DNA from 4 places in the Floccifex sp. genome. Region 2 is predicted to be linked to each of the others. Evidence: a T-box and tRNA genes for the amino acid it is inferred to sense, from the RefSeq annotation. Region 2 holds a T-box; the other regions hold tRNA genes.
The links. The T-box of region 2 lies ahead of leuS (leucine--tRNA ligase). A T-box ahead of a tRNA ligase gene usually reads a tRNA of that ligase, here a tRNA-Leu.
Positions count from the first base shown of each region.

Region 1: it encodes a tRNA-Leu, which carries the amino acid that the T-box ahead of leuS (leucine--tRNA ligase) is inferred to sense. The anticodon was not compared.
Region 3: it encodes a tRNA-Leu, which carries the amino acid that the T-box ahead of leuS (leucine--tRNA ligase) is inferred to sense. The anticodon was not compared.
Region 4: it encodes a tRNA-Leu, which carries the amino acid that the T-box ahead of leuS (leucine--tRNA ligase) is inferred to sense. The anticodon was not compared.

Region 1 covers NZ_JBJEEX010000119.1:8-3,060, reverse strand. Annotated here, with positions in the region: gene ACI313_RS07500 (formate--tetrahydrofolate ligase) at 32-1,702, shown strand; tRNA gene ACI313_RS07495 (tRNA-Leu) at 1,786-1,869, shown strand; gene ACI313_RS07490 (hypothetical protein) at 2,152-2,796, shown strand.
Region 2 covers NZ_JBJEEX010000006.1:1,736-9,222, reverse strand. Annotated here, with positions in the region: gene leuS (leucine--tRNA ligase) at 15-2,429, opposite strand; T-box leader at 2,458-2,649, opposite strand; gene ACI313_RS00330 (hypothetical protein) at 2,675-3,064, opposite strand; gene ACI313_RS00325 (competence type IV pilus minor pilin ComGF) at 3,033-3,425, opposite strand; gene comGD (competence type IV pilus minor pilin ComGD) at 3,536-3,919, opposite strand; gene comGC (competence type IV pilus major pilin ComGC) at 3,897-4,193, opposite strand; gene ACI313_RS00310 (hypothetical protein) at 4,202-5,215, opposite strand; gene ACI313_RS00305 (ATPase, T2SS/T4P/T4SS family) at 5,115-6,089, opposite strand; gene ACI313_RS00300 (MBL fold metallo-hydrolase) at 6,185-6,787, opposite strand; gene rpmG (50S ribosomal protein L33) at 6,823-6,972, opposite strand; gene ACI313_RS00290 (peptidoglycan D,D-transpeptidase FtsI family protein) at 7,035-7,487, opposite strand, start outside.
Region 3 covers NZ_JBJEEX010000127.1:13,460-20,946, forward strand. Annotated here, with positions in the region: gene deoC (deoxyribose-phosphate aldolase) at 1-415, opposite strand, end outside; gene ACI313_RS08400 (GNAT family N-acetyltransferase) at 546-1,091, shown strand; gene ACI313_RS08405 (hypothetical protein) at 1,096-1,299, shown strand; tRNA gene ACI313_RS08410 (tRNA-Leu) at 1,356-1,442, opposite strand; tRNA gene ACI313_RS08415 (tRNA-Leu) at 1,544-1,630, opposite strand; gene carB (carbamoyl-phosphate synthase large subunit) at 1,749-4,958, shown strand; gene ACI313_RS08425 (winged helix-turn-helix transcriptional regulator) at 5,114-5,305, shown strand; gene ACI313_RS08430 (aminopeptidase P family protein) at 5,365-7,143, shown strand; gene ACI313_RS08435 (CpXC domain-containing protein) at 7,145-7,487, shown strand, end outside.
Region 4 covers NZ_JBJEEX010000113.1:15,345-22,831, reverse strand. Annotated here, with positions in the region: gene ACI313_RS06625 (TrkH family potassium uptake protein) at 1-1,074, shown strand, start outside; gene ACI313_RS06620 (NUDIX hydrolase) at 1,076-1,642, shown strand; gene deoC (deoxyribose-phosphate aldolase) at 1,695-2,387, shown strand; gene ACI313_RS06610 (SGNH/GDSL hydrolase family protein) at 2,384-2,878, shown strand; tRNA gene ACI313_RS06605 (tRNA-Leu) at 2,896-2,979, opposite strand; gene ACI313_RS06600 (hypothetical protein) at 3,021-3,260, opposite strand; gene ACI313_RS06595 (hypothetical protein) at 3,362-4,603, shown strand; tRNA gene ACI313_RS06590 (tRNA-Thr) at 4,628-4,703, shown strand; gene ACI313_RS06585 (glycosyltransferase family 8 protein) at 4,766-5,551, shown strand; gene ACI313_RS06580 (O-antigen ligase family protein) at 5,593-6,759, shown strand; gene ACI313_RS06575 (M23 family metallopeptidase) at 6,795-7,487, shown strand, end outside.

The sequences.
Region 1 (3,053 bases), on a different contig from region 2:
AGTTGCCCTTTTTTTTAAAAGGAGAAAAAACATGGCAAAAAGTGATTTAGAGATTGCACAAGAATGTGTGATGGAACCAATTGAAAAAGTAGCAGCTAAAGTAGGAATTCCAGAAGATCAGTTAGAACACTATGGAAAATATAAAGCAAAATTGTCTTTTGATTATTTAAAACAAATTGAAAACAATAAAATGGGAAAACTAATTTTAGTTACTGCAATTAATCCAACAAAAGCTGGAGAAGGAAAATCCACAACAACCGTTGGATTAGGAGATGCCTTAAATAAATTAGGAAAACGTACGATGATGGCACTTCGTGAACCTTCATTAGGTCCTGTTTTTGGTCTTAAAGGAGGAGCTACTGGAGGAGGATATGCGCAAGTTGTTCCTATGGAAGATATCAACTTACATTTTACAGGGGATATGCACGCCATTACATGTGCTAATAACTTAGTCAGTGCTATCTTGGATAATCACATTTACCAAGGAAATGAATTAAATATTAATCCGGAAACCATTACTTTCAAACGTTGTTTAGACATGAACGATCGTACTTTACGTGATATTACCATTGGGCAAGGTGCTAAAGTCAATGGTGTAGAAAGAAAAGATGGATTCAATATCACTGTCGCATCAGAAATTATGGCTTCTTTATGTTTGGCTGATGATTTAATGGATTTAAAGAAACGTTTTGGAAATATGTTAGTGGCATATACATATGATGAAAAACCAGTTTATGTTCGTGATTTAAAAATTGAAGGAGCTCTTGCCATGGTAATGAAAGATGCCATCCTTCCTAATGTTGTTCAAACACTTGAACATAATCCTGTATTAATTCATGGTGGACCATTTGCCAATATTGCCCATGGATGTAATAGTGTCATTGCCACTAAAGCAGCGCTTCGTTTATCGGATTATACAGTTACTGAAGCTGGTTTCGGTGCTGATTTAGGAGCAGAAAAATTCTTAGACATTAAGTGTCGTTATGCAAACTTACATCCAAATGCTGTAGTTATTGTTGCCACAATTCGTGCTTTAAAACAACATGGTGGAGTAAGCTATGAAGACTTAAAAGAAGAAAATGTAGAAGCTTTATTAAAAGGTTGTGAAAACTTAGCGAAACACATTGATACGGTTCAACAATTTGGTTTACCATATGTTGTTGCGATTAATGAATTTGCCACAGATACAAAAGCTGAAGTTGAAGCCTTAGAAAATTGGTGTACAGAACACAATCATCCTATGTCTTTATCACAAGTATGGGCAAAAGGAGGGGATGGAGCTATTGATTTAGCGCAAAAAGTTATTGCGGCATGTGATCAAGAAAATAACTTCAAACCTTTATATGATTTAGATCAATCTATTGAAGAAAAAATTGAAACTATTGCCAAGAAAGTATATGGAGCTGATGGAGTAGATTTTACGGATGAAGCGAAAGAACAATTAGAAAAATTCAAAGCTCAAGGATGGGATAAACTTCCTGTATGTATGGCTAAAACACAAATGTCATTAACAGATGATGGAAAAATCATGGGACGTCCAACAGGATTTAGAATCACGGTACGTGAACTTCGTCCTTCATTAGGAGCTGGTTTCATTGTTGCCTTAACAGGTAAAGTATTGACAATGCCTGGTCTTCCTAAAGTGCCAAGTGCATTAAATATGGATATTGATGAAAACGGAAAAATCACGGGATTATTCTAATTATTAATTTTATAGGAAAGGGGGCTAATAATAAGATACCAATCTTATTATTGGTCCTTTTTGTGATATAATGAATAATAGTTGCAGGAGTGGTGGAATGGCAGACACGCTATCTTCAGACGGTAGTGGAGCAATCCGTGTGGGTTCAAGTCCCATTTCCTGCACCATTGTATTTGAGAATTAGAAATGAATCTAATTCTTTTTTTATTTTGAAAAGAATTATAAATAAAAAAAGATAACATAGTTATCTCTTACAAATGTTATTATATCATGTATAAACTGTAATTATAAGAATGTTTTTTTATATTTTTTAAGTAATATAAAATTATAAATAGGAAAGGATATTGATTGAGATGGGAAGTGAATTTATATATCTATAATAAAAAAATTTAGGCCATTCTAGTTTATTATAGATTTTTTAATCAAAATGGCTAGAAAGGAAAATGCTTATGAAAAAGCTATTAAACTATTTAGTATGTTTCGTTCTTTGTTTATCTTTTTTCTCTATAAATATAAAAGCGAATGAATTCATTATTGATCATCAAGCAAACGGAAGAAAAGTAAGCTACGAAGAAATAATAAATAAAATATCGGATATCAATGAGTGTAGTTTAGATGAAGCAGAAGAATTTTTGGTTTCATCACATTTAAAAAATAATAATGAACTAACGTATGGAATCAATCAAGAAACATATCAACAAGCACTAAATCAAGTCAGAGCTTTAAGTTATTGGGAAGATCGTATTTATGTGAATTCTTATAATTATAGTTATCCAGCTAAATTATTTGTTTATTATTCTTATGCAGGCACAACTTCGCAAAGACATATTCAAGAAATAATTATAATTAATATTGAAACGAATAACGGTCCACAAATGAAACAGTTTGGTGGCACAGTGCAAATTAATCTACAAGGAGATCGACGATATTATTACTATGTCTATGGTAGTTTATATAATAATGGAACCACTACAACAGGTGTTACAGTCAATATTGGTATAGATGAAGTCACAAGCGTAAACTTTAATTGTTCAACGACAACAAGTTATTATGATTATATAATTAGGAGTGGATATCGTTATGGATACAGATAAGAAAATCAAAATTATAATTGGACTCATTATAGTCTTTTTTCCTTTTATTTACACCGGAAAATTGTGGGGATTTCCTAATTATTGGTCAGAAATAATGTTACATGCTTTTTATTGTTCACAAATTATTTGTGGAATAATTGGTCTTTATTTAATATATAAAGTGTTTGATTCAAAACGATAATAACCAGTCCTTTATTAAAGACTGGTTTCTATTTTGTGTGCCGGGCATGGCATTAATTCAGTTGGAGATAAACCAA
Region 2 (7,487 bases):
TGTTAAAATAACACCTAATTTGCGACAATATTAACAATTTTTCCTTTTACCACGATAATTTTACGAATTGTTTTTCCTTCAATTTGTTTTTTTACCGCTTCAATTGATAAAGCTTGTTCTTTTAATTGTTCTTCTTCTGTTCCTACATCCGCATCAAATTTACCACGAACTTTTCCATTAACTTGAACAACACAAGTAAATGTACTTGATTGTAATTTTGATTCATCATAAGTAGGCCATGGTTCATATGCGATTGTATCATCATGTCCTAACAAGTTCCACATTTCTTCACCAATATGAGGACAAATACAACTTAACATTTTAATTAAACCTTCCGCATATGGTTTATATACAGTTTCGACTTTATAACATTCATTAATGAATACCATCATTTGACTAATAGCTGTATTAAATCCTAATGTTTCAAAGTCATTTGTGACTTTCTTAACTGTTTGGTTATAGATTCGATCTAATTCATGTGAATTTGTATCTACAACTTTACCACTTTCGATAAATAAACGATAAACACGTTCCAACCATTTTTTGGCACCTTCAACACCTTTAGAATTCCATGGTTTACTTGCTTCAAGAGGCCCCATGAACATTTCATATAAACGAAGTGTATCTGCACCGTATTCTTTTACAATGTCACTAGGATTAACTACGTATTCAGGGTAACGTTTACCCATTTTGATACCATTTTCACCCAAAATCATTCCTTGGTGAACTAATTTTTTAAATGGTTCTTTAACTGGAGACAATCCTTTGTCATACAAATAATTATTCCAGATTCGAGCATACATCAAGTGACCTACAGCATGTTCTGGTCCACCAACATATAAATCAACTGGCATCCAGTGTTTTAATAATTCATAATTTGCGAATTCTTCATCATTATGTGGATCAATATAACGTAAATAATACCAACTACTTCCTGCACTTCCAGGCATAGTACTAGTTTCACGTTTACCATGAATTCCATCTTTATTATAATCTTTCCATTCTGTTGCGTTTTCTAAAGGTGCTTGTCCATTGTGTCCTTTATAATCTTCAAGTTCTGGTAAAATTAATGGTAATTCGTCATCTGAAAGAACCATATCTTCCCCATTATCTAAATGAACAATAGGAACTGGTTCACCCCAATAACGTTGACGAGCAAAAATCCATTCACGGAAACGATAATTAACTGTTTCTTTGGCTATACCCATATCAACTAATTTTTTAGTAATTGCAACTTTAGCTTCTTCAACAGTTAAGCCAGTGAATTCTTCTGAATTAATTAATTTACAACCTTTTCCAAGATAGTCTTGTTTTTCGAAAGCACATTCACTCACATCTCTACCTTCAATAACTTGAATCATATCAATATTGTGAGCAACAGCATATTCAAAGTCACGTTGATCATGACATGGAACAGCCATAACAGCTCCAGTACCATAGTTTGCCAAAACAAAGTCACCAATAAATACTTCAACTTCTCTACCATTTACTGGGTTAATTGCCTTAATTCCTTCCAAACGACAACCAGATTTACCTTTATTTAATTCAGTACGGTCCATATCTGATTTTGAAATTGTTTCTTGAATATATGCTTTTACTTCTTCTTGGTTTTTGATACGAGGCATTAATTCTTGAACTAAATCACCATCTGGTGCTAGAACCATGAAAGTAATACCATAAATTGTTTCAATACAAGTCGTAAAGATTGAGAATTTTCCTCCGCCAACAATTTGGAATTCAACTTCAACCCCTGTAGAACGACCAATCCAATTTCTTTGCATTTCTTTTGTTGATTCAGGCCAGTCAATTTCATCAAGACCTTCTAACAATCTTTCGGCAAATGCTGGTTGATCAATACATAGTTGTTTCATATTTTTACGAACAACTGGATATCCTCCACGTTCACTCTTTCCATCGATTACTTCATCATTGGATAAAACAGTTCCTAATTCTTCACACCAGTTTACAGGCATATCAACATATTTAGCATATCCATCTTCGTATAATTGTTTGAAAATCCATTGTGTCCAATGATAAAATTCAGGATCACTTGTGGCAATCATACGACTCCAGTCGTAATCAAATCCTAATTCTTTTAATTGTTTAGTAAAGTATTCAATATTTTCTTGTGTGAATCCGTTAGGATTATTTCCTGTTTGAACAGCGTATTGTTCAGCTGGCAGTCCAAAAGAATCATATCCCATAGGATGCAATACATTATATCCTTGCATACGTTTCATACGAGAAACAATATCCGTTGCTGTATATCCTTCTGGATGCCCGGCATGAAGTCCAACCCCAGAAGGATAAGGGAACATATCTAATGCATAGAATTTAGGCTTACTAAAATCCCATACATCTGTTTTAAATGTTTCATTATCTTCCCAGTATTTCTGCCATTTTTTTTCAATTTCTTGATGATTATACATGTTTCCTCCTAAATAAAAAAACGCCCTATCTAAGGACGTTATAAACGCGGTACCACCTTAGTTTTCCGATTGGAACACTTTTATTCTTTTATCGCAAGAATTACGGGTAACATTACTTACCAACTCCTTAGCAAGTTCAACATTTCCTCTGTACAATTTCCACCAACCATTGTCTCTCTAAGCAGATTTCATGTTTACTACTCTAATTCATCGTCTACATGTACCATTTTACCGTTTTTTTTTTACTAGTCAACGATTTTAAAGATTTCAAGACCAGAAATTGACATTTCGTCGTAATATATATGGTATTCTAATCCTTCATATATACACTGAATATAAGTATCACAATCTTTTAAAATTGTTTTCTTATCATTTACTTCTACTTCTTTTTTTAAAATTAATTGACTGGAATCAAAATTACATTCTCTTATCATTGTATTATTTTCTATAATTGCTTTAGCATGAGAAATAATTGCCAAATCAATCATTGATTGTTTATTGCACTTCATGAGTTCTACAGATTGCATGCACAAAACACTTATATAACTAACACACTGTATCAACAGAAATAATACAATTAATGACATATATAAAGAATATCCATTAACTGATTTGTGAATTATATTCTTTTTCATCATAAATCCACCTTAAATAAATTTGATGATCAATTTCATAAAAATAAGCATCTTCTATATGTTCCATCCAAATTACATATCCATCTCTTTGTACTAGACGATGATTATCATATTCTAAATATATTTCTTTATGATTTTCAATCAAATGTAAACGCCCCTCATCAACATATACATCAGAACTAATCGCACATTTTTGACGCAATTGTAAAATAGCATATTGATTTTGATGTGATGAATCAAATATCAAGATTTTTTTAGTCACATCTAACATCATAATACACAACAAAGATACAATCGCAACTATCAATAACGAAAGCAAAGAATCAATCAGTGTAAAACCATTTCTTTTCGATTTTTTCATTAATTATTAAATCCTCTTGTTGCTTCAAAACATGTACACAAGACAAAATGAGTTGCGCACAAATCGTAACAATAAATAAAGACAATAATGCCTCATTTAAGCTAAAACCATTATTCATATCGTACTCTTCCCGAACCTAATTGATAAATTAATTTCATTTGTTTATTTTCTTCATAACACGATAACGTTAAAGCTTTTGATATATTTCCATTTTCATTGTAATGAAACGAAACTGGTGTACACGAAATATTAGAAGGATAATCTACACTATACTCATCAAAAAGCGCATTATGTTTGTTGATAGTCACATTTACTTCTTGTTTTGTTTCAAATGCTTTTTGTTGCATTGTTATAGAATAAGCCATCATTTGTTTCATAAACATTGTCAATGAACTTTTGGGTTTTTGAATAGGAATAGAAAACATACACACAATCAACAAAACAAACAACATTTCTACAATTGTAAATCCATTATGAACTTTGTGCTTGTCCATCTATTATTACTATCTCCTTTCCATTTGGACATTTCTGTTGTCCGTCTTTTAAATATCCTTCATCAATTAATTGTTCTACCGTTATAGGTGTTTCATCTTCATTTATTTCATAAAGTAATATTTGACTATTCACAATTTCAATAAGTGCTTGGCATCCTTTAGATCGAATAATCGTTTCTTTTTGCTGTATATTTGGAAGCGTAATCAACAACAATATAACCATAATCAATAACACAATCATCATTTCTAGAATCGTAAACGCATTTTTTTTCATTTTCTCACCTACATTCCACTCAGCATATTCAACGGATACAACATAACTTGATATACATATATCGCAATCATACCAACACATGCATAAGAAAAAATTTGTATTCCAGTTGTTGCCTTTTGTATAATTCGTTTTATTTTTAAACTCGTTTGTTGTGCATAAACTTTTAATAATTCAGATAAACTCGCATTTAAAGAACCCGTTTGAAAGTATTTTATAAAGTCTTTATCGAGAAATTCATTTTCATTTAAGATTGAAATGATATTTTGACCTTTTTTTAATCCATTAAATATATCTTCACTTATTAATCTTATAAAAGAAGAATTTAAAGTATGAAGATATTCAAAACAAGTTTTAGTAGTTAAACCAGTATCAATCACATTTGCGAGTAAAAAACTAAATTGATGTGTCACAATCATTTTCATAAATTGAGATTTTTTTATAAGAATAGATAAAGAATTGGTTTTATATAGAATCAAACACAAAGAACTAAGAACAATTAGAAAAAAGAAAATTAAATAAAAAATATATTTCATAATGAATAATACGTTAACATCACTTTGATTGGTATTCATAAATTCCATATAAGGTAAAATCGCATCATTAAGAAATAAAATCATCACAAAACAAAATATAAAAATAAATAAAGGATATATCATTTTCTTGAAACAATCTTGTATTAAACCATCACTATTTTCAACCATATAAAACGTATTTTTTAGACTATCTTTAATCGATAAAAAAGATGAATAAAACTTAAAATATTGATTAAACCGCTTATTCTTAAACAAAAATATTTCCGATAATGGTTTACCTTGTTGCAATTGTTTTAAGATGGCTTCATGATTACGAAAACATAATTCAATCATCATTGTAATACTGATACCATGATCTAAAAGACAATAAAATTGTTGAATTTCATTATCATAAATCAAACAAGTCGTATTCAGCTTGCTGGTCAATGATAAGTCCGTCATCAAGATTTTTTTTAATTTTTCTTTTAAGTGTTGAAAATTGGTTTTCATATTTTCTGTTTTTAATGACGAACTCAAGATTTTCTTTTGATAAAACTTCATAAACACACTCCTTTCCATAGATTGAATTATATAGACGACAAGAAACAATAGAAGTTAAAACCATTTCAAGTTCTTTCAAAGGCAATCCAAAATCAATAAGCCTATTTATTGTTTCGATTCCATTTTTCGCATGTATCGTAGTAAATACCAAGTGCCCGGTTAAACACGCTCTTAAAACCATTTTAGCAGTGTATGAATTTCTTGTTTCTCCTATGAATATAACATCTGGATCATGTCGTAATAATTCTTCAATTCCTTTTTCGTATGTAAAGCCTTGTTGCTCATTGATTTGTAATTGCAGATATTTTTCGTCTCTTATTTCAATAGGATCTTCTAAGCTTACTACTTTATGAAGTCCTCTAACACTTATTTCATGTAAAATTGCATGAAGACTTGTCGTTTTTCCTGAACCCGTTGGTCCACTAAAAATAATCAAACCACTTCTTTTATTCACAAATGAATAAAAATCTGCAATTGTTTTTTGATCATGACATAACTGTTCAATAGTTAAGTTTTGTTTTTGATTTAAAATTCTTAGAACCCCAGTTTGAATGGATAAATTAATAATGACACTAAAACGACAGGATATCGAATTGATTTCAAATTGAGAACTTTGTGGAAGAAAAGGATTTGTTAAATCAAAATTAGCTTTAAATTTTAGATATTCAAAGAAATTTTCATTCCATATATCTTGTATAATCGTTTCTAATCCTTTTTCCGTTCGAAAGGTAATATCTAAGTGATGATTTTTTAATACGAAATGAATATCAGTGCATTTCTTTTCAAGAGCAAATTGAATTAAGTCTTTTAATAATTGTTCCATATTATATAATTCGAAAAAAAATTAAAAAACGCAAAATAAATTTAAAAAAAATGCATACTTCATCATTATTTTTGATAAAGTATGCATTTTTAATATTAAAGATATGGATTTTCTCTTTTTTCTTCATCAAGAGTTGATAAAGGTCCATGTCCAGGTAAAACATGATAATTTAGTTTTAAAGCCTTTAATTTGTTTATTGATTCTTTCATTTGTGTATAAGAACCCGTTGGTAAATCAGTTCTTCCAATGGAACCCTTAAACAAAACATCTCCTGTAATCAATAGACTTCCAATGATAAATACAGTTGAACCTACAGAATGACCAGGACAATAAATTGCTTCCACTTCAAAATTACCTATTCTTTGTTTTCCTTCTAAAATTGCTTTTGGTTGAGCATTAGATGTAATTGGATACATAAACAAAGAAGATGAATTTAAAGATGCGTCTTGTAAAAATGAAAATTCATTAGGATTACAATAAACATCACATGAAACAATTTTTAATAATTTATCTAATCCATTAATATGATCAAAATGTGCATGCGTCAATAAAATGGCATCAACAACACATTTTTCTTGTTCCATAATAGCTTCAATATCAAAGCTATCTCCTGGATCAACAATTAAAGCATGATTGTTTTCAATGATTATATAACAATTTGCTTGTACCGGTCCTAATGTTCTTGTGATAACTTTCATGGGCATATACTAAAAAAGACCACTTCTGGTCTTTCTTATTTTTTCTCCTTATGATCAGTTTTTTGATTACATTTAGGACAATATTTTTTAATCACCATTTTATCTGGATGTTTCTTCTTGTTTCTTGTACCGATGTAGTTTTCATTACCACAAACAGAACATTTAAAAGTGATACGATCTCTCATGGTCTGACCTCCTTACATATTGCCTAAGTATTTTACCATAAGAACCATTTATTGTGCAAGAACTATTGTGGATACAATTGAAAATATTTTTCTAAAACTCTTTTAGTAACTGTATCTGTACAAATGTTTTCGGATACATCTTGTGTGTTAATTGAACTTGTAGGGGCAACACAAGCAAATGAAACCTTTGGATTTTCATAAGGTGCATATCCTACAAACGCTGCAGTTGTCCAATCTCCTACTTCTGCAGTACCTGTTTTTCCCGCTACACTCGGTGTCATTTCCGATAATCCTTTACCACAATATCCTTCACTTACACAAGCTCTAAATCCTTGTTGAACACGATTTAAGTATTCAGCTGATTTAGGTTCATCTAATTTATTACGAAGTTCAACTTCATATGTTTCTACAACTTGCGTACTATTAACTTCTGTAGCATATGAATAAAATCTTGGTTTATATGTATAACCCGTAGTCGCAATAGTCGAAATATATTCCAATAATTGAACTGGTGT
Region 3 (7,487 bases), on a different contig from region 2:
CTTCTTTTGTTAAGTAGCAATTCTCAAATATTACTTTACTAATCACATTGTGTTCTTTACAAATACTAACAATGGCTTCCATTTCTTCTTTGATATAATTCCAATTACCCATTTTAGCTTGGCCAATATCAATGACATAGTCTATTTCATCTGCACCATTAGCAATGGCAATTTTGGTTTCCGCTATCTTACTTGCTAAACCTGCTTGTCCTAAAGGAAAGGAAATAGCTGCTCCGACATGAATGTCTGTATCTTTTAATTGTTCTTTACAAAACTTAGTCCATGTTGTATTGATAGCTACCATACATGCACCAATTTCTTTAGCTTCATCACATAATTTTTTTAAATCTGCATTTGTCGCATATGGTTTTAAATAAGTGTGATCAAAATATTTTGCAAGTTCTTTTTTATTCATATGTTTTAGCCTCCGTGGTTATTTTAAGACAAAAAAATAAAAAAAGCAAGAAAATGTTATAACATTTAAAAGAAACGAAAATTTGCTTTTTTATAAAAGTTTAGTATACTTTCAGTCATAGGAGGCATGTATGTCAAAAGTAAATTTAGCTATTCCTTCAATAGATGCAGAAATGATTATTCCTAAAAAAACAATTTTAAAAGAAATGAATCTTCCTGAAGGGTATCAATATGTTTCTTTTACAAACCAACATCAAGATAAAGTACAAAAATTACTTGATGAACTAAATGTAAATTTTAATATAGATCAAATTATGCAAGCACAAAGAACGATATTTAAAGAACATTGTGTACTAGTAGAATATCAACATGAACTTGTTGCTTGTGCAAGTCTTTGCCAAGATGAAGACGCGTGTTTGTATTTGGCTTTTGTGGCTGTTAAAGAAGCACATCAACATAAGGGAATTGGAAGGGCAATGGTTTCACGTATTTGTAAACAATTTGATCGTATGAAAACAAGATATCCTTTATGTGCGAAAGTGAATACGCAGGCCTTGGAAGAAATTAAATTATTGAATCGAATGGGGTTCACACCTTTTTTGGGAGAAACAAAAAATAAATCAGAACAAGAAGTTGAACAAGATTGGAATGTAATTACAGAATTGTTAAGGAAGTGATTTTATGATGGCAATTGGGATTATTGCGATATTAGAGGCTTTATATATTGCTTATTTAAAAAATAAACAATCGAATATTATAGAAAAATTAACGGAAACGATTAAAGATTTAGTTTCAGCGTTAAATCAAATTTTAGAAGATTATCAAATCAAAGATGTTGATAAATATTTAAAACATATTCGAAATGCAAAAATTGAAGTGAAATAGCTTCAATTTTTTTGTATATAAATAAAAAAACAAGCTTTCGCTTGTTCTGATCAAAATGGTGGGGACGGAGGGACTTGAACCCTCACGGTGTTACCACCAACGGATTTTAAGTCCGTTGCGTCTGCCTATTCCGCCACGACCCCAACTGACTTAATCATTATACATGATTATTTTAGAATTGCAAATATAAATTGAAAATAATTTAATAAAATAAAAAACAAGCTTTCGCTTGTTTCAATCAAAATGGTGGGGACGGAGGGACTTGAACCCTCACGGTGTTACCACCAACGGATTTTAAGTCCGTTGCGTCTGCCTATTCCGCCACGACCCCAACTGACTTTAATAGTATATACTAATTATTTTTTAAAAGCAAATAAAATTTTAATAAATTTTTTTTTAGTTTTGTTCTGTTTTCTGTATAATATAAGTAAATAAATAGGAGATTAAGTATGCCAAAAAGAGAAGACATAAACAAAATTTTAGTTATTGGTTCTGGACCTGTAATTATTGGACAGGCAGCAGAATTTGACTACTCAGGTACGCAAGCTTGTAAAGCACTAAAAAAATTGGGATATGAAATTGTTTTAGTGAATTCCAATCCTGCTACAATTATGACAGATCCAGATACTGCCGATGTGACTTATATTGAACCATTAAATGTAGATCGATTAACACAAATTATCGAAAAAGAAAGACCAGATGCTTTGCTTCCTAACTTAGGAGGACAATCTGCTTTGAACTTGTGTTCAGAATTAAGTCAAGCAGGTGTTTTAGAAAAGTATGATGTAGAAGTTCTTGGTGTTAAAGTTGATGCCATTGAAAAAGGTGAAGACCGTCTTGCGTTTAAACAATCTATGGATGCTTTAGGAATTGAAATGGCACGTTCAGAGATTGCGAATACCGTTGATCAAGCAGTTGAAATTGCTTCTAAACTTGGATATCCAGTCGTTATTCGTCCTGCTTATACAATGGGAGGAGCCGGAGGTGGCCTTGTTTATAACGTTGAAGAGCTTAAAACTGTTGTTGCCCGTGGTCTACAAGCAAGTTTAGTTCATGAATGTCTTATTGAAGAATCAATTCTTGGTTGGGAAGAATTAGAAGTTGAAGTAGTACGCGATGCGAAGAACAACATGATCACTATTTGTTTTATTGAAAACATTGATCCAATGGGTGTTCATACTGGAGATTCATTTTGCTCTGCTCCAATGTTGACTATTTCACAAGAAGTACAAGACCGCTTAAAAGATATGGCCTTCCGTATTGTTGAATCCATTAATGTCATTGGTGGTACAAACGTTCAATTTGCACATGATCCAAAAACAGATCGAATTTGTGTTATTGAAATCAATCCACGTACATCAAGATCATCTGCACTTGCTTCTAAAGCAACTGGATTCCCAATTGCACTTGTTTCAAGTATGTTAGCAGCTGGTTTAACTTTAGATGAAATTGAATGTGGTAAATATGGTACATTAGATAAATATGTACCTGATGGAGATTATGTAGTAATCAAATTTGCACGTTGGGCTTTTGAAAAGTTCAAAGGAGCCAAAGATGAATTAGGAACGCAAATGCGTGCGGTTGGTGAAGTAATGGCTATTGGAAAAACATATAAAGAAGCTTTCCAAAAAGCAATTCGTTCACTTGAAACTGGATGCTATGGTCTAGGACATTTTAAACAATATGATTCTTATACGAAAGAAGAATTATTAAATGAACTTCATGTACCTACTAGTCATCGCCAATTCGTTATGTATGAAGCATTACGTAAAGGTGCTACAGTTGAAGAATTACATAATTTAACTAAGATTAAGCCATATTTCATTGAACAAATGAAAGAATTAGTTGATGAAGAACAAGAACTTGTAAAATATGATCAACTTCCAGTTGATGTATTGCGTCACGCTAAACAAAATGGATTCTCGGATAAATACTTATCACAAATTTTAAATGTATCAGAAGACTCAATTCGTAAACAAAGAATTGAAAATGGAATTGTTCAAACTTGGCAACCAGTACACGTTTCAGGTACAAAAGATAATGCATACTACTATTCTACATATAATGCCGAAGACCATGATGTAGTGTCAGATAAACCTAAAGTTATGATTTTAGGTGGTGGTCCAAACCGTATTGGACAAGGAATTGAATTTGACTATTGTTGTGTACACGCAGCCTTGTCGTTAAAGAAATTAGGATTTGAAACAATTATTGTCAACTGTAACCCTGAAACAGTGTCTACTGACTATGACACATCAGACAAATTGTATTTTGAACCTTTAACACTTGAAGATGTATTGAGTATTCATGAAAAAGAAAAGCCATTAGGTGTTATAGCTCAATTCGGTGGTCAAACACCATTGAATTTAGCAAATGATCTAAAGAAAAATGGAGTAAATATTCTTGGTACAACACCAGAAACAATCGATATGGCCGAAGATCGTGATTTATTCAATGGTATGATGGAAAAATTAGGTATTCCAATGCCTGAATCAGGAATGGCTGTTAATGTTGAAGAAGCATTAGCAATTTCAAAACGAATTGGTTATCCATTGATGGTTCGTCCTTCATATGTACTTGGTGGAAGAGGAATGGAAGTTGTCTATGATGACAATGATTTAAAAGAATATATGGCAGCTGCTGTTGGAGTAACACCAGATCGTCCTATTTTAATTGACCGTTTCTTATCAAATGCATTGGAATGTGAAGCGGACGCGATTAGTGATGGAGAAAATGTGTTTGTACCAGCTGTTATGGAACACATTGAATTGGCTGGAATTCACTCTGGAGATTCAGCTTGTATGTTACCAAGCCAAAATATTCCTTTCCGTCATTTAGAAACAATTAAAGAATATACAAAGAAGATTGCTAAAGAAATGAATGTACGCGGATTAATGAACATGCAATATGCCATTGCTGATGACAAAGTGTATGTTCTTGAAGCAAATCCAAGAGCAAGTCGTACTGTACCACTAGTTTCAAAGGTATGTAATGTTAACATGGTTAGATTAGCTACAGAAATTGTAACTTGCCCATTAACTGGAAATGAATCACCGGTACCATCATTAAAAGAAAAAGTAATTCCTCATGTTGGAGTTAAAGAAGCTGTATTCCCATTTAATATGTTCCCAGAAGTCGATCCTGTTTTAGGTCCTGAAATGCGTTCAACAGGAGAAGTATTAGGATTAGGTCATTCTTTTGGAGAAGCTTATTTCAAAGCTATTGAAGGAACACAAACACAACTTCCAACAAAAGGAAAAGTCTTGATTTCAATTAATGATCGTGACAAAGATGAATTAATTCCTTTAGCACAAGGATATTACGATGCTGGTTTCGAATTAGTGGCAACAGGCAATACTTGTAAAATGATCCGTGAACATAATATTCCAGTTCAATTTGTTAATAAGATGTCAGAAGGACGTCCTAATGTTGAAGACTTAATCACAAATGGTGAAATTAGTTTAGTAATTAATACACCAGGTGGAAAACAAAGTGTTCATGATGATAGTTATATTCGTAAATCGGCTATTAAGATGCATATTCCATATGTAACAAATATGGCAGCAGCTAAAGCAAGTTTACAAGGAATTCGTGAAATTAAGATTCATGGTCGTCATGATGTAATGTCTTTACAGGAATATCATAAACATATTAAATAGTTTTTAAAAATGCTCTTATTTTGGTAAGAGCATTTTTAATTGACATGTATTATGTCAATTAAAAATGTATCCTAATCTTGTAAAAAGAAAAGGAGGAAATACATTTAAAAAAATGTATTTAAGATAATATGACTCGTTGTGGAAAATGTATAAAAATGCTTATTTTATTAAGTAAAAATGGAAAAATGACATCTATTGAATTGGCAAAAGAATTGGATACCAATGTTCGTAATATTAGAGAATATAGAAAAGAATTAGAAGCTGCTGGTTTTCAATTTCAATCTGTTACAGGAATTAATGGAGGAATTGAATTAGAAAATTGTAAAGTTGAAATTATTTCAAACTAAAAAAATATGACAGAAGATGTAATTTGTTGTACACTTTTCTGTAGAAAGAAGGATGTTATATGATTTCACAACAAATGATTGCTTTAAGAAATGAAATGAAAAAAGAAGACGTTCAAGCTTTTATTATTCCAACAAGTGATTTCCATGATACGGAAACCGTTGCGGATTATTTTGCAGCACGTAAGTATTTTTCAGGATTTACAGGAAGTGCAGGTGTACTTGTTGTATTAGAAGAAAAAGCTGCTTTATGGACAGATGGACGTTATTTTATTCAAGCTGAAAATGAATTAAAAGATTCTGGTATTGATTTAATGAAACAAGGTCAAGAAGGTGTTCCTTCTATTGAAGAATATATTGTTTCTAATCTTACAAAAGGACAAAACGTTGGTTTTGATGGAAGAACAATTAGCTATAATGACGCTTTAAAATATCAAAGTGCTTTTGAATATGCAGGATTAAACTTAAAAGTGAATCTTGATTTAGTTAGTCAAGTATGGACAAACCGTCCTGAAATGCCTCATGCCAAGACTTTCTATTATGATGAAAAATATTCTGGCCGTACAATTAGCCAAAAACTTGATATGGTACGAAAAGAAATGGAAAAAGAACACGCTCATACGTATGTCATTACTAAGATTGATGAAGTAGCATGGCTATATAATATTCGTGCTTGTGATATTGAAAATGTACCTTTACCAATGTCTTATGCGATGGTAACAATGGATAATGCTTATTTATACATTAATCAAAGTCGATTTGATGAAGTGAGTCGACAAAAATGTGAAGAAGCTAATGTGACAGTATGTGATTACAATCAAATTTATGAAGATGTATTAAAAATGAATGGACCTGTTTTATTGGATCCAACTAGCTGTAACTCACGAATCGCAATGTCTTTAACACAAACAAAAGTTCTTAAAATGAGTCCAATCATTTTATTAAAGGCAATTAAAAATGAAGTAGAACTTGAAAATACGAAATGGGCACACATTAAAGATGGCGTAGCAATGACTAAGTTTATGTACTGGTTAAAGAAAAACGTAGGTAAAATGGAAATTGATGAAGTCAGTGCTTCTAAGAAATTGACATCACTTCGTGCCGAACAAGAAAACTATATTGAAGACTCTTTTGCGACAATTCCTGCTTATAAAGAAAATGCTGCTATGATGCATTATCATGCTAAAGAAGGATCTTGTGCCAAATTAACAAACGAAGGTTTATTCTTAGTTGATAGTGGTGGACACTATTATGAAGGAACAACTGATATTACACGTACTTTTGTTCTTGGTGAAGCTACAGAAGAAGAAAAATATTGGTTCACAAAAGCAATGCGCTCTCATATTCGTTTAGCCAAAGCTAATTTCTTGTATGGATGTCATGGATATAATCTAGATATTTTATCTCGTGGACCATTATGGGACTGCGATATGGATTATCAATGTGGAACAGGACATGGAGTAGGGCATTTATCAAATGTTCATGAAAGTCCTAATGGATTTAGATGGCGTATTGTACCTGAAAGAAATGATGCTTGTGTATTAGAAGAAGGAATGCTTCAAAGTAATGAACCAGGTGTTTATATTGAAGGAAAATTAGGAGTAAGACATGAAAATGAATATGTTGTTGTAAAAGGAAATAAAAACTTTTATGGTCAATTTATGCATTTTGAATGTTTGACTTGGGTACCATTTGATCGTGATGGAATCGATGCTTCTTTAATGACAGCAGATGAAATTGAATGGTTTAACTGGTATCAACAAGAATGTTATAATAAAGTTTCATTTGGTTTAAATGAAGAAGAAAAAGCTTGGTTAAAAGAAATTTGTAAACCACTTTAATATGAAAGAAAGAATGATTCAAGTAACATGTCCACATTGTGGACATGTTTTTGAGATAAAACGTGATACATTTGTTATTGCTAGAATGAATTCAGTGATTGATCAAAGATTGGAAGATGGAACATATTTTACCCATGTTTGTCAAAAATGTTTTAATCCATTTTATTTACTGCATCCATTTATGTACCGGGATCCAATTAAAAAATATATAATCATTTTATCAAATCAAAAAGAATTCACTAATTTACCACCCAATGAAAAAGTAATACGCACCCGAAATGCTAAGCAATTTTTATTGGCATACAAAGTATATTCACGTCAGTTAAATCTAAAATTTGTTCTTG
Region 4 (7,487 bases), on a different contig from region 2:
ATGGGAGTTATCACATTGGCTATATTAATTGGGATTGTATCTGGCAAAAAAATAGGAATTACCTCACGTTCTTTAATGCAAGAATCTGTATCGGCTCCATATGTAGGTGGAATTATTCGATATTCTAAATTTTTTGTGAAAGGTATCTTTGTGATTGAATTCATTGGAATGATCCTACTTTGTTTTCAGTTTATTCCTGATTATGGTGTTTTAAAAGGAATATGGTATGCTCTTTTCCATTCTGTATCGGCTTTCTGTAATGCGGGGTTTGATATAATTTCTACACCTAATACGCCTTCTTCATTAAGCATGTATGCATACAATCCATTAATAAACATTGTGATTTGTTTGTTAATTATAATTGGTGGAATTGGCTTTATCACATGGAGAGATTTTCAAAGTCATAAGTTTAAATTTTCAAAATATTCGTTACAATCAAAACTTGTTTTAACGACAACAGCGATATTATTGGTTGCTCCTTTTTTATTTTTCTTTTTCCATGAATTTAAAGATTTAACAGTTGGACAACGATTTTGGGTTTCCATGTTTCAATCTGTAACGCTTCGTACAGCAGGATTTAATACTGTCGACTTTAATGGAATGAGTGAAGCGAGTCGTTTGATTATGATCATTATGATGCTTATTGGAGGGGCAACAGGCTCGACTGCTGGAGGAATGAAAGTCACAACATTTTCAATCGTTGTTTTAGCTAGTTTTGCGATTTTCTTTAAACGACATGATGTTACCGTCTTTAAACGTCGTATTATTGATGAAATTGTACTAAATGCTCTTGCGATTTTTATGATGTATTTATTTTTATTTTTAACAGGTGGAATCGCAATCAGTGTTATTGAAAATTTACCAATATTAGATTGCCTGTTTGAAAGTGCATCGGCTGTGGGTACTGTTGGTTTGTCAATGGGAATTACAGCTTCTTTATCAAGTGCAAGTCATATTATTTTGATTATTTTGATGTATTTAGGAAGAGTAGGAGGATTAACTTTCATTTATGCGACAGTTTCAAAAGTTAAATCATATTCTAAGCTTCCACAAGAAAAGGTAACTGTTGGTTAATATGGATTTAGTAAGTGAATTATCGCTTTATGAGCCGTACAATGAACAAGAACAAAAAGACAAGAAAATTATATTGTCTTGTTTAAAAAATCAAAATGATATTTTTTATAGAACAAATGAATTGTGTCATATTACTAGCAGTGCCTGGGTTGTGAATGAACATAGGAATAAAGTTTTAATGGCTTATCACAATATTTATGATTCATGGGCATGGCTAGGTGGTCATAACGATGGCAATGAAAATTGTCTAGAAGTCGCAATTAAAGAAGTTAAAGAAGAAAGTGGATTGAAATCGGTTGAACCCTTAAGAAATGAAATATTTTCTATTGAGGTACTAACAGTTGATGGACATTTAAAAAATAATCAATATGTTTCTAGTCACCTTCATTTAAATATAACTTATTTACTACAAGCAAGTGAATCGCAAAAACTTCAGTGTAATCCTTGTGAGAATAAAGATGTGCGATGGTTTTCTTTAGAAGATGTTTTGACTTGTTCAAATGAACAATGGATGATCGAGCGTGTTTATACTAAATTAAATAATAAATTGAGAATCATAAATCAATAGATGTGATTCTCTTTTTTTGTGATATGATGACAATATAAAGTGAGGAAAACATATGAAAGCACAAGATATGAGTCAAGAACAATTGGCTCGCTATATTGACTATAGTGTATTGAAACCTGAATATACACTCGATGAAATTTATGATTTGTGTAAAAAAGGAGTTGAATTAGGCGTTGCACAAATTTGTATCAATCCAGCTTATATGGATTTATGTGCACCGCTAGTGAAAGGAACAAAAACTAAACTAGGACCAACGTGTGATTTTCCATTTGGGACAAGTTCGCTTGCTTCTAAGGTTGCTCAAGCAAAAATCGTATTAGAATATGAAGATGTGGGAGAAGTGGATATGGTTTGCAATTATGGGTTAATACGATCTGGTAAATATGATCAAGTCACAAAAGAAATTCAAGCTGTAGCAGATGTATGTCACAAAAAGAATAAAGAATTAAAAGTGATCATTGAAACAGATGCACTAACTGAACAAGAAATTCGCAAGGCATGTCATGCCGTTATAAATGGAAATGCCGATTGGATTAAGACAAGTACAGGCTTTTTAACGGGGCATGAAAATGTTGGAGCTACGAATGAAGTAATTCAAATAATGATGGATGAAGTTCAAGGAAAAATTAAAGTGAAAGGAAGCGGTTGTATTCGAACACGCGAGCATTTTTTAGAATTAATTGACCTGGGAATACAACGATTAGGTGTGAATTGCGTTTCTGTACCTAAAATTTTAAATTTATGAAATATATTATAATAGGAGATTCCAATACATATAGATTTGATCCATCGGATTATTTAGGAAGAAGATATGCTAAAGTTTGGACAGATTACTTAAATATCGAAGGATGTACTTTTGAAAATGCAGGCGTAAATGGGCAACGCGTTTTTGATATCGTAAATTTCATTCCAAATGCATATGATTCCGTATTTATAATGCTAGGAACTAATGATATTTTACAAAATTTTAGTGTCAGTACAATCATAAAAGAAATGAAAGATTTTTTGTCAAATGTGAATGGGAAAGCAGTAATTATTTGTCCTGTAATTATTGAAATGAAAGAATTTAAAGAAAAATGCATTGCATTAAATGATCTATATCAGAAATTGGGAGTACCTTGTATTCCAAGTATAAAAGTAGATATGGCATATGATGGTATTCATTTCAGTCAAAAGGGGCATGAACAATTTGGAATATATATAAATGAGGAAATAAAAAAGCTCTTACATAAGTAAGAGCTAATTTTTTTAAATGGTCCGGGTGACAGGACTCGAACCTGCACGCTTTAGGCACTAGATCCTAAGTCTAGCGTGTCTGCCAATTTCACCACACCCGGATGCCTAATAATTATATCACAAATTAAAAGGGATGCAAGCATTAATGTAAAATTGTTGGTGCACAAATCATTTCGATTTCATCTTCAAGATATTCTTGCAGCTTCTTTAGCAAATCAGAAGTGATTTCGACACCTTCAATTGTTTTAGGTAGACTATTTGGATCTACTACAAATTCAACACGAGGAATGGCAGGTAGTTCACTTCCATGTTCTTGTGCAATTTTTTCAATTTGTTTTATGATTGGCTCAGCCAATTCTTTAATTAATTCATCTTCAGTCATGCTTAAATTATAGTTAAAAAACAAATTGTTTTCAATAATTAAGCACTATCCCTTCAAATTTTTTTATTTTTTTGTATAATATATTCTAAGGGGGAATCAAAGTGAAAAGAGCTGGAAGAAAAAAGCAAGAATATGAAGAAATAGATGATTTCGCCAAAGCACTACTTGATAAGAAGACCGAAATGGCTATATATAAAGATTTAGAAGAAGATGCGAGTCCTAAACCAATGTCGGAATTGGAACGATTAAAAAAAGAAGAAACAATGTCATCAGCATTGGACATGCTTCGTAAAGAGCGAGGACAAAAAACAATTCAAGAAGAAGAAAAAGAGTATTCTTTAAAAGAAGAATTAGACAAAACATTGGATCCAAAATTAACGGAAAATTTGTTTAAAAAAGATGAGGATGCTTCTTTAAAGGCAGTTCAAGATATTTTGAATTCAGATGTAAATAATCAAGTTGAAGAAAAAATAAAAGAACAGGAAGAACCTGAAAAAGAAGAAGTTGTAAAACAAGATGAAGATAAACCAAAAGAAAAAAAGAAAAGTAGAATTTCAAAAACAACCAAAATCATTATGTGTTTAGTTGTTTTAGGTGTTTGTCTGATGGGAGGATATGCTTATAAAATTTATGTATATGATCCTCAAAATGTTGCTTCCCAAGAACAAATTGATGCCTATAATCGTTTAGTAGATTATGCTGATGAATTTGATATGATGTCTGATTCAGAAAAACTTGAGTTGCTTGATATGCAAGATGATTATGATGGGTTATTAGATAAACAAAAAGATGAATTGAATGCTTATTTTAAAGATAAAGACCATGTTGGAAAAACATATACAAGTTTGATTTCTGAACTTGAAAAGTTAAAACAAGAATTAGAAGATGAATCGAATGAGGGATACCAGTCTTTAAAAGCATATTTAGAAGCATGGGACAGTTACAGTGATGAACAAAAATTAGGTGTTATCAACTATAAAGCAACATATGATGATTTAAATTCTGTTCTTCAAAAGAAAATTGATGATGTTGCTCGTACTTATTGTACAAAATCATATACTTCATTGTATTCAGAATACTTCGAAATCTTAAAACAAAGAAATGAAGCTCAAATTGCTTCTTTACAAGAACAATTAGATAGTGAAAAGGCAAATCTTCAAGAATTGGAAACATATGCAGATTCATTAGAATCTGATTTGGCATATGCGAAAACAAATAATTTGGATGTAGCTGATATCCAAAGTCAAATTGATACGAATAATAGTGTGATTACGCAAACGCAACAAACAATTAATTCATTGCAATCACAGATTGATTCGTTAAAAGCTCAAATTCAAGAATAAGGATTGTATGATACAATCCTTTATGCCGACTTAGCACAGTTGGTAGTGCAACGCACTCGTAACGCGTAGGTCGTAGGTTCAAGTCCTATAGTCGGCACCATTGTTTATAAACCAATGAATATATCATTGGTTTTTTTATTATAGTTATGTTAAAATTGATACATGAATATATTATTGTCAATAAATGAAAAGTTTTTATCTTTAACAAAAAATTGTATTTCTTCCATGATTCGTTTTGATGAAGATTTTGATTTTTATATTTTACACCATGATATTTCTTTAGAAAGTCAACAAGATATGATGGCAACATTTCCAAACCAACGTTTTCATTTTATTTATGTGGATGAATCAACATTTTCATCGTTTCCTATATCGAATCGTTATCCATTAGAAATTTATTATCGCTTATTTGCCTCTGATTTATTGCCTCAGGATCTTGATCGAATTTTATATATGGATGTTGACATTGTTGTAATTCAGTCTTTAAAAGAATTATATGATACGGATTTTGAGGGAAATGCGTATTGTGCTTGTACCCATGTGGATGTAATGATGACAAAAATCAATTCTAAACGATTAAAAATGGAAGAAACAAATCCATATATTAATACTGGTGTTTTGTTAATGAATTTAGAAATGTTACGAAAGATTGTAAATAGGGAACATATTTTATCATTCGTTGAACAAAATAAAAATAGAATGATTTTATTTGATCAAGATGTATTAAGTGCTTTATATGGAGATAAAACAAAGTTATTGGATTATCGTTATTATAATTTAAGTGATCGCATGGTGAATGTGTATAATATGAAGCATCCAACCGAAAAAATTGATTTAGATTGGATACGTGAACATAGTGTTATTATCCATTATTGCGGTAGAAATAAACCTTGGTCAGATCGTTATAAAGGAAATTTAGGAATATTTTATAAAGAATTAATGGATTAATTGTCTCTTTTGTGTTAAAACTCCAATAAGGGGTTTTTTTTATGTTACATTTTAAAAGTAGATTTTCTTCATTAAGTGAAGAAGAAAAATTAATTTTTGTCAGTTTCTTTTTACTTTTTATGAATATTTTTATTCATGCTATTTGTATAGTGGGAATTGTTATATACGCATATCGAAAAAAAGAATTAAAAGCTGATGTTAAAAAAATGCCAGGTGCTAAGTATTTGTTATTGCTTACTGCACTTTCTTTTGTTGTAAGTGTTTTCTACAAAAATTTATATGGAATTGGAATAGCTATAGGTTTATTCTTTGTGTTTTTATATATTTCTTTTGTACGTCAGCATTTAAATAAAAACTTATTTGGGTTAATTATTGAAATGATGATTTGGATGTCTTTGTTTATTAATTTAGTCGGATTAGCACAATTTTGGAATATCTCGCGAATAAATGATTATTCATTCTTTACTTTTCATATATTTAATTCTCCGAAAAGAAGGATTTCATCAACATTTTTAAATGCGAATTATTATGCAATGATGTTAGAGTTTTTGATTACTTGTTGTATGTTCAGATTTGTGCAAGTAAAAAAATGGAAAGAAAAGGCAATCTATGTAGTTATAGGATTATTTGATTTTTTTATGTTGTATTTAACGGGATGTAGAGCAGCTCTTCTTCCATTTGTCGTGATGGTACCTGTATTTCTTTTCTTTTCAAAAGAATATAAATGGTCTATTTTATCTATTATTTGTATAGTGCTTGCCATTGGCATTATAATTTATGATCCATCTTTGATTCCAAGAGTAGATGATTTAAAAACAGTGGGTTCTCGTTTTAAAATATGGTCATGTGCCTGGATGGCAATTAAAGACCATCCTATTTTTGGGCTAGGTCCATTTGGTTATTCAGTTGCTTATAAAATATATAACGGACACGTAGCACCTCATGCTCATAATATATATATCGATTCTGTGTTGTCATATGGAATTGTGGGAGTCATTTTAATTGGTTTGGCTATTAAACAAATAGGAAAAGATTGTTTGCGATTATATAAATGGAAAGAAAATGAAGAATATTTTGCGCTTTGCGTTGCGACAATTATAATTGTTTTGATTCATGGAATAATGGATGTCACATTAATGAATTTATGTACGGGAGTATTTATTCTGTTGATGATGAATTTAAGTGTTTTAAAAGAAGAAAATGTTTGATAAAATGAATTAGGCAGACAGTAGAAAGAACAGTTATGAAATGCATTCTATGTGTTTGTCTTTTTTTGTCTTCAATTGTAAGTCCACAAGCTAAAACACTACATGAACAATATCTTAAAATTCAAGAAGACTTAAAAAAACTAAAAAAAGAAGAAATAAAATATGTTGATAGTCTAAAGTGGAATGAAGAAACACTTGATCTGCTTGAACAAAAATTTGATGGATATAAAATTTATTTAAACATGATGCAATGTGATGTGGAAGTGGAAATTGAATCCTTGGATGATGACTATGACTTATATGTTTCGCTATCTAAAAAGAATAAAAAATATAAAAAAGAAATTGAAAGTATACGAGCTAAAATACAACACAATAAAGAACAATTGGATTTGATTGAACAAAAACAACTTGAATTGTTCATTAATAACGATGATTTAGAACTAAATGATCAAGGTAATCCTAATGATCAAGCAAAAATTCAAGGGAATAAGAATTTGCCTGTTTTTGGCTCTATTCAAAACACGGTAGACTCTAAATATGCTTGTTTGACATATAAAGAAATAGAAAGCACAAGTACCTATTTTGAACATCCTCTTCCCAATAGTAGAGTGAGTGCAGGAACATGGGCCTATCCGAATGGTAAGATGCATCTAGGAATTGATTTTGCCTGTGATATGTATTCTAAAGTATTTGCACCGGCAAATGGCTTGGTTTTATATGCGGATGCT